2 regions of the Rhizobium sp. BK181 genome follow, and region 1 is predicted to be linked to the other one. Evidence: riboswitches for the same ligand, from Rfam matches in the RefSeq annotation. Region 1 holds a riboswitch; the other holds the start of a gene.

What was found. Region 1 has a riboswitch for cobalamin ahead of cobU (bifunctional adenosylcobinamide kinase/adenosylcobinamide-phosphate guanylyltransferase). Riboswitches for the same ligand answer to the same signal wherever they lie in the genome.
Region 2: it holds a riboswitch for cobalamin, as region 1 does, so the genes downstream of both, bluB (5,6-dimethylbenzimidazole synthase) here and cobU (bifunctional adenosylcobinamide kinase/adenosylcobinamide-phosphate guanylyltransferase) in region 1, are expected to answer to the same signal.

What each region holds. Positions count from the first base shown of each region.
Region 1 is NZ_JACHZA010000007.1:124,448-128,864, forward strand. It holds gene FHT77_RS18010 (chloride channel protein) at 1-1,089, opposite strand, end outside; cobalamin riboswitch at 1,337-1,735, shown strand; gene cobU (bifunctional adenosylcobinamide kinase/adenosylcobinamide-phosphate guanylyltransferase) at 1,865-2,389, shown strand; gene cobW (cobalamin biosynthesis protein CobW) at 2,395-3,444, shown strand; gene cobN (cobaltochelatase subunit CobN) at 3,454-4,417, shown strand, end outside.
Region 2 is NZ_JACHZA010000015.1:113,375-117,791, reverse strand. It holds gene FHT77_RS24905 (LTA synthase family protein) at 1-359, opposite strand, end outside; gene FHT77_RS24900 (TolB family protein) at 580-1,413, shown strand; cobalamin riboswitch at 1,439-1,621, shown strand; gene bluB (5,6-dimethylbenzimidazole synthase) at 1,661-2,350, shown strand; gene FHT77_RS24890 (DUF2865 domain-containing protein) at 2,357-3,439, opposite strand; gene FHT77_RS24885 (NADP-dependent malic enzyme) at 3,568-4,417, opposite strand, start outside.

The sequences.
Region 1 (4,417 bases):
GAAGAGCTTGCCGAGGAGCGCTCCCATGAACAGGGACGCGAAGAACAGGCCGCCTCTGAAACCGGAACCGATCGAGATAGCCGAAGCGAATGCCTTGAGAAGAAGAAGGCCGACAAGCACCGGAATTGCGACATCGCGGCCGAGATTGAGGTGCAGTGCACCGTGACCGGCCGACAGCACCTGCGGCGTGATCAGCGCGAGCAGGCCGACGACGATACCGCCAAGAGCTGGGCGCAGCGGGGTTGCAATCGAACTCCGGCGAGCCAATTCCTCGATCCAGGCGACGCCCTGCATGATCATGATCCCAACGCCGGCGCAGAATGCACCGAGCAACAGAGCCGGAACGTAATCTGCAGGCATGACGGTTCCAAAGTCACCGACGTCAATAAGGAAATCACTGCCGGCCAGCAGGCGTGCAATTTGGGTCGATACCAGTGCGGAAACGACGACCGGCGTCAGCGAGACGATGGTGTATGAGCCGATGATCAGCTCAAACGCATAGAAGGCGCCAGTCAACGGAGCGTTGAAGGCCGCCGCAATCGCACCCGAGGCACCGCATCCGACGAGAACGCGCAGATCCGAGCGGCGAAGCTGCAGCTTCAGCCCAAGCTTCGAGGCCAGTCCCGCCGCCAGCTGCGTATAGCCGGCCTCTAGGCCCACTGAAGCGCCGAAGCCGTTCGAAATGAGGTTCTGGACCGCCACCAGAATACTGTCGGTGAGCGATAGCCGACCGCCATGCAGCGCGTTAGCCTCGATCGGGTCCACCATCGGCTTCTTGCGCGTTTTGGCAAGCACGAAGAGCATCAGACCCAGTAGTATGCCGCCGCAGACAGGCGCCGTCAGCAACAGCAGCTTGTTGTCGATCTGCGAGGAACTCAGCCGCTCGATGTCACTGATTCCGAAGATCAGACTGTGCATTTCGCGGGAAACGAGGCTCATGCCCGTCACCGCAAGTCCGGAGATAACGCCGACGATCGCGCCCGCGATGACCATCCCCAGCTCGGTGCGTCGCAGTAGTGCGCGCATCCGCCCGATGTCGAGAAGGGTATGGAATGGACCGAAACGGCGGATATCGATTCTTAGGAGCATCACGGGAAAACTAGGCGGCACTGGGCGCGATCAAGTGGAAGGGAGGGAAGGGGAAATCGGTGGCGCGTCCCGCTTGCGACGCAATTGCGGCAAAAGACCGGCGATCGCAACAATTATTTGTGACGTAAGTGACTGATAAAAGACGATGAATTTGGTAGAGAAGGTCGCGTTAAGGGCGAGTCCGACGGTGCATCATCCGTGGTCTTGAGCCCGCTTCCGATTGACTTCACCCGGGGCCTTGCCTAACGATGAGTTCATAACGGATGGTTCCGGACCGGTTGAATCGGTGCGGATGAAAAGGGAATGTGAAGCGGTGGACCCAATCCGGGCACCGTCATCATAGCCGACCCCGCGACTGTAGAGCGGTCAGGGTTTTCCGTCCGGCGTTGTTTTCGCGTTGATGACAGCCTGCAATGGTGCAGGCGGGCGGCGCGGAGGTGGCGACGGAAAAGTCACTGGTAGTGCATCATGATCAACCGGGGCAGGACGCCTCTGACGTCTACGAATCGTCCGCGCTTTTCATGAAATGCAGCCGGGAAGGCGAGGAAAATCCGCTGGCACGATCTGGGGCGACCGATTTCCGGTCTGCCCCGATCGCGGCCAAGACCCGCGAGCCAGGAGACCTGCCAACCGTGCCGGGCGAGAAGCCCATTCCTGGGCTTGTGCCCGCTGCCAGCACGGAGGTTGTCATGGCTGAACAGAAGAGTTTTCGGCTGCGTCCTGCAGCCATTCCGGTCTCTCGCGGCAGCGTCCCGCAGATCGGATATCACCTGCCATGAGCCCGATATCCTCCGGTGCGACCTTCGTCCTGGGCGGCGCGCGCTCGGGCAAATCGCGTTTTGCCGAACAGCTGGTCGCGTCAAGTGAGCTGGAGCGCCACTATGTGGCGACGGGCCGGGCCTGGGATGAGGAGATGCGCGCCCGGATCGACAAGCACAAGGCCGATCGTGGCGATCTCTGGCACACTCACGAGGAACCGCTCGATCTGGTCGGCTGCCTGCGGGCGATCGATGGCGAGGGGCGGGCGATCCTTGTCGATTGCCTGACGCTTTGGGTCACCAATCTGATGATGGCGGGGCGCGACATGGAAACGGAGTTCGCCTCGCTTGCCGCCTACCTGCCGACGGCACGCGCACGGCTCGTCATCGTTTCCAATGAGGTCGGCCTGGGCATCGTTCCCGAGAACCGCATGGCGCGGGATTTCCGGGATCACGCCGGCCGCTTGCATCAAATGATCGCGGCTGAGGCCGCGGACGTGTATTTTATCGCGGCAGGTCTGCCGCTGAAGATGAAGGGTTGAATTTCATGAACCAGCAGAAAATCCCGGCGACCGTGATTACCGGCTTCCTCGGCGCCGGCAAGACGACGATGATCCGCAATCTCCTTTCCAATACGAACGGCAAGAAGATCGCGCTTATCATCAACGAGTTCGGCGATCTCGGTGTCGACGGCGAGGTGCTGAAGGGCTGCGGCGCGGAGAACTGCACCGAGGACGATATCATCGAGCTCACCAACGGCTGCATCTGCTGCACGGTGGCCGACGACTTCATTCCGACGATGACGAAGCTTCTGGAGCGCGAGCAGCGTCCGGATCACATCGTTATCGAAACCTCAGGCCTCGCGCTGCCGCAGCCGCTCGTTGCCGCCTTCAACTGGCCTGATATCCGCACCCAGGTCACCGTCGATGGCGTGATTACTGTCGTCGACAGCGCCGCCGTCGCCGCTGGCCGCTTCGCGGATGATCACGATGCCGTCGAGGCTCGTCGCGTGGAAGACGAGTCGCTCGACCATGAGAGCCCGATCGAGGAGCTTTTCGAGGATCAGCTGACCTGCGCCGATCTGATTGTGCTCAACAAGACTGACCTTCTCGACACCGCCGGCCTTGGCCGCGTGCGCGATGAGGTCGCTTCGCGCATTGCCCGCAAGCCCGTGATGATCGAGGCGCGCAATGGCGAGGTTCCGGCAAGCGTCCTGCTCGGGCTCGGCGTCGGAACGGAAGACGATGTGATCAACCGCAAGTCCCATCATGAGCTCGAGCATGAGGACGGTGTTCCCCACGATCACGATGAGTTCGACAGCTTTGTGGTGGAACTCGGGGCCATTGCTGATCCGGCAGCTTTCGTGGATGCGCTGAAGGGCGTCATCGGCGAACATGACGTGCTGCGGCTCAAGGGCTTCGTTGATGTTCCCGGCAAGCCGATGCGTCTGCAGTTGCAGGCAGTCGGCAGCCGTATCGACCACTATTTCGACCGCGCCTGGGCGACCGGTGAAGCGCGCGGCACCCGCCTCGTCGTTATCGGCCTGCACGAGATGGACGAGGCAGCGGTGCGCAAGGCGATCGAAGCGCTGGCATAAGGCAGTCCGATGCATCTGCTTCTGGCACAGCAGGGAACGATCAGCGACGGCGAGGAGGCGATCGATCTTGGTCAGTCTCGCGGCGACGTCCTGTTCCTGTCGGCCGCCGATACCGAGCTTGCCGCGATCGCTGCCGCCTATGACGAGGCGACGGCCGGCTTCTCGCTGCGGCTGGCAAGCCTGATGAGCCTCAAGCATCCGATGTCGGTCGATGCCTATATCGAGCGGACGGCCCGGCATGCGAAGCTGATCGTTGTCAGGGCGCTGGGAGGCGCCAGCTATTTCCACTACGCGCTGGAGGCGCTTCATGCTGCGGCGGCGCGGTCCGGTGCGTTGATTGCGGTTTTGCCGGGAGATTCGAAGCCTGATGCGGGTTTGACGCCGTTTTCGAATGTTCCGCTTGAGGATCTGAACGCGCTCTGGGCCTACCTCATTGAGGGTGGCGACGGCAATTCGCGGGCGTTTCTTGGGTATGCCGGTGCGGTGCTCTCAGGCGCGGAAAAGCCGGAAGCGGCATCGCCGTTGATGAAGGCCGGGATATGGTGGCCGGGCAAGGGCGTTCTGGGCGTCGACGAGTGGAAGCTAGCCTGCGACAAGCGGCTTGGCGCTGTTTGGGAAAGCAGAGTCCCGACTGTCGCTATCAGCTTCTATCGCGCGCTCGTGCAGAGCGGCGAGACCAGACCGGTCGAGGCTCTTGTCGACACACTTCTCTCTGAAGGTATCCGGCCGCTGCCGGTATTCGCCTACAGTCTCAAGGATCCTGTGTCCAAGGGCATTTTGGAAAGCGTGTTCGATGTCATCAAACCGGAGGTGGTGATCAACACGACAGGCTTTGCCGTATCCGCGCCGGGCGCGGATCGCTCGCCGACCGTGCTCGAAGCCAACGACGCCGTCGTGCTGCAGGCGATCTTCTCGGCCTCGTCGCGTGAGGCCTGGGCGGCGTCCTCGCAGGGGCTCTCAGCGCGTGATCTTG
Region 2 (4,417 bases), on a different contig from region 1:
GACGGATAAAGAGGATCCGAAAGGTAGTGCTGCTTTTGGTTGGAGACGATAGCCGGGACGATAACCACCGGCAGAACGATCAATGCCGAAATGAATCGCCTTCCCAGGGCTGCATCCAGAGAGAGCATCAGGACGGTCAGCATCGCGACGGTGGTGATACCGGGACGTGCCGGCGACGTCAGGAATTCCCCAACGTCGGCCAGCCCATCGCGCGCAATAATTTCAACCGCTACGGTGGCGAAAACGGCAATGAGAGCGGAAAGGCTGATGGCCAGGGCCGTCCGTATAGCCGGCGACTGTGCGCTTCCCCGGACACCGGTGGAAAGCGACGCAACCCGCGTTGCCGCTGCGGACCTCATTACCAACGCGATCAACTGAAAAACTCCAACGTCATAAAAGCTTCACTGAACTGTCACACCTTCGTCATGAACGCTAGATGAACCGTTAGGTTTCCAGCATTTGTGATTGGTGGATAAGGGCCGAGGGCCGTGTGCCCGACACCCATCGCTACCCCGCGTCGACTTGTGCTCGGTGGCGAGGCATCGTAGGTCAGGGGAATCGATGTCAGGAGGATTTAGATTGAGAAGTTCCGTCGAGATCTATAATGTCAGAACGGGCGAGGCGCGCGTGGTCTGGCAGACCGCGCAATTGGTGGAAGCGCCGAACTTTTCGCCGGACGGAAGCTATCTTCTGCTGAATGGCGACGGGCTTCTTTACCGGCTGGCGCTAGACGGTTCGGGCAAGGTCGCTGAGGTGGATACTGGCTTTGCCAGGACCTGCAACAATGATCATGGCATCTCGCCTGACGGCCGTGAGATCGTCATCTCCGATAAGACGGAATTCGGGAAGTCGACGATCTATGTGCTTCCGGCCGAAGGCGGGACGCCGCGACTTGTGACGCAAAATCAGCCGTCCTATTGGCACGGCTGGTCGCCCGACGGAAAAGAACTCGCCTATTGCGGCATCCGCAACGACCTGTTCGATATCTACACGATCTCTGTGGCAGGCGGCGAAGAAAAGCGGCTGACACACGGCGAAGGACGCAATGACGGGCCGGACTATTCGGCGGACGGCCAATGGATCTATTTCAATTCCAGCCGCACCGGCCTCATGCAGATCTGGCGGATCCATCCCGACGGGACCGGGCTCGAGCAGATCACCAGTGACAATTACGGGAACTGGTTTGCTCATCCATCGCCCAATAATGACAAGGTTCTGATCCTTTCCTATGATCCTGATGTCTTCGACCATCCGCGTGATCTCGATGTTCGCCTGCGGCTGATGGACATGGACGGTGGAAACCTGACGACGCTCTTCGATCTTTTCGGCGGACAGGGAACGATCAACGTGCCCAACTGGTCGCCGTCAGGCGATGAGTTCGCCTATGTGCGTTACTATCCCGTCTCTGCGTGAAGGATTGCGTCGAGCGAGTTTTGCCGGCATAGAACTTCCGTCGGGTGCCTGCCTCAGGTGGGAGAATCGGGAATTCGGTGAGAGACCGGAACGTGCCCAACGCTGTAAGGCTGACGTCTGCCGCATCAAGCCACTGGTCCAGCACCGGGAAGGCGCGGCAGTCGGATGATGCCAAGTCAGAAGACCGGCCCGACATCATAGACTGACCTGCGTGGACGGCGGGCGGTTGTATTGTTGGGGATTGACGATGCGACCAGACCATTCAGGCTCCCTGTCGGGAGCCGCAGCCTTTTCGACCGAGGAACGTGACGCCGTTTATCGTGCGATCTCGACGCGTCGCGATGTCCGTTCGGAGTTTCTCCCGGATCCGATACCGGACGACGTTGTCCGCAGGCTCTTGACCGCCGCGCACCACGCGCCGTCGGTTGGGTTCATGCAGCCTTGGAATTTCGTCCTGGTGCGCGATCAGCAGGTGAAAGAGGCAGTATGGCAAGCCTTCGATCGCGCCAATCGCGAGGCGGCCGAGATGTTTGAGGGCGAGCGGCAGCAGCTCTACCTGTCGCTGAAGCTTGAAGGCATCCGAACCGCGCCACTCAGCATCTGTGTGACCTGCGATCCGGATCGCTGCGGCGATGTCGTTCTTGGTCGAACGCACAATCGGCGGATGGATTCCTATTCGACGGTGTGCGCCGTGCAGAATTTGTGGCTGGCTGCCCGAGCCGAAGGTATCGGGGTTGGTTGGGTGAGCATTTTTCACGAGTCCGATATCAAGCAAATCCTCGGTGTGCCGGATCGCGTCGAGATCGTTGCCTGGCTCTGCGTCGGGTATGTCGATCAGCTTTATGACCAGCCGGAGCTGGCGGCCAAAGGTTGGCGTCAGCGGCTGCCGCTGGAGGAACTCGTGTTCACTGACCGTTGGGACAATTCGCTCGACTGAGGGTGGCTACTGTTGCTGCGGCTGAGGGCCCGGCTTTGCCGGGTTCTTCAGGTCGATCGTGCCTTGGTCGCCGGCCAGGAACTGTGGGCCGATCTGGCGGACCTTGCTGGTTGCCGGATCGTAAGGCCTGTCAGGTGCCTGCGGCTGCGAAGCCGCGGGGGTAACGGACTGGACCTTGGCCTCGGGCTTTTTGGTTTCGATCGTCGTGATTGATCCCTGCTGTGGCGGCTCGCTGAGTGATTGGCTTTTTCGCATCCGCTCGTAGTAGCCGTTGAGATCGCAACTGCAGGACGATTTTTCGCCAGGCTTGCGGTTCTTGTAGGCGAAGGCATTCGGCATGGCGCTGTAGGGAGCGCCCGTCGCGGCCGAAATCATCTGTGATGTCTCGGTGCTCGAGACGTCATGATAGAAAAGCTCGGTGTCGATCCCTGGACACATCTTCGAGCAGGTATCTGCGTCACGGGGGAAGTCCTGGGAGGTCGCATTCGAGCTCAATGGGAAGAAGCCGCCGTCGCAGGTTCGGACGCAAACGGTGTTCAGATGAGAGAGAGTCGACATGCCGAAACCGTATCGGCGCTGGTTAGGATCGTCACCTAAAGGTATGAAGGTGTCGTTGCGCATAGCCTGGTCTTCGATGCTCGGCGGCGCCGCGTATCCCTCTGCGCGGTCCTCGGGCCACTGCTCGTCATTGCAGCCGTTGTCGTCGAGTGCCGCCAGCAGCTCGTTTCTCGTGCGCACATCCTGGCTCTGGCCACGCAATTCATCGCGCCGCTGCTGCAGATAACGGATGTTGTCGACCATCTTGCTCTCTGCGCGCTCGAGCTCGCCGCAATAGCCGTCGTCATCGCCGATCACGACCATGCTGCCGCTCGTGCAACCGTTCTGGCGCAGATCGCTGCGGAGCTTGCGCAGTTCAAGGTTCTGTTCTGCAATGGCACTGGCGAATTTGCGCACCTCAGGCGTGCTGCCAATGATCTCAGGCAGGTCGGCGAGCCGCGCCCGCAGGTCGCCACAGATTGCCGGCACCTGGGCATGGGCCAGGCCGGTGAAGGCAAGCACTGTTGCGAGTGACAGAATCCAGCGGTTCAAGGCACGGTCCCATCGGTGAGCAAATACGAGCGGTCATAGGCGCGGCGTTGTGCCTCGCCTCTGCCGCGAGCCTGCTTGTTAGCAGGCTGCGGTTGAAATCTTAGCGCATTTTCTCCATCGGCCGCAAATCACGCTGGCTGTGAAGCCTCGACGACGGCGAGGGCGGCCATGTTGACGACGCCGCGCGAAGTCACGGACGGCGCCAGGATATGCGCTGGGAGTGCAGCGCCAAGCAGGATCGGTCCCACATGCAATCCGTCGATCATCGATTTCACGACGCCGAGCGTGATGTTTGCCGCATCGAGGTTCGGGAAGACCAGCAGGTTCGCTTCGTCGTGCAGAGTGGTGTCAGGCATGACACGCTTGCGCAAGGCGTCGGAGATGGCGCTTTCGCCGTGCATCTCGCCGTCCACTTCGAGCTCAGGCGCAGCCTCGCGCACAAGCTGAAGCGCAGCGCGCATCTTCGTCGCACTCTCGGATTCACGCGAACCGAAATTCGAATGGGATACGAGAGCAGCGCGCGGGGTGATGCCGAAGCGCTTGATTTCCTCGGCGGCAAGAACTGTCGACTCGGCAATTTCCTCGGCGCTCGGATTGAAGGTGACATAGGTGTCGGTGAAGAAAGTGGCGCCGCGCTGGGAAATCAGCAGGCTGAGCGCCGAGAAATCGCAGACGTCGTGCCTCTTGCCGATGATCTGACGGACATCGCGGAGATGCTTTTCATAGCGGCCTTCCAGGCCGCAGATCAGTGCATCCGCTTCGCCCCGCTTCAGCGCCAGTGCACCAATCACAGTCGTGTTGGTACGAACGATCGTGCGGGCGGCCTCCGGAATGACCCCACGGCGTCCGACCAGCGAGAAGTAGAGATCGACATACTCGCGGAAGCGCGGGTCGTCTTCCGGGTTGATGACGGCGAAATCCGAAAGCGGCCTGATGCGCAGGCCGTAGCGCTGCAGGCGCGTTTCGATGACCGACGGG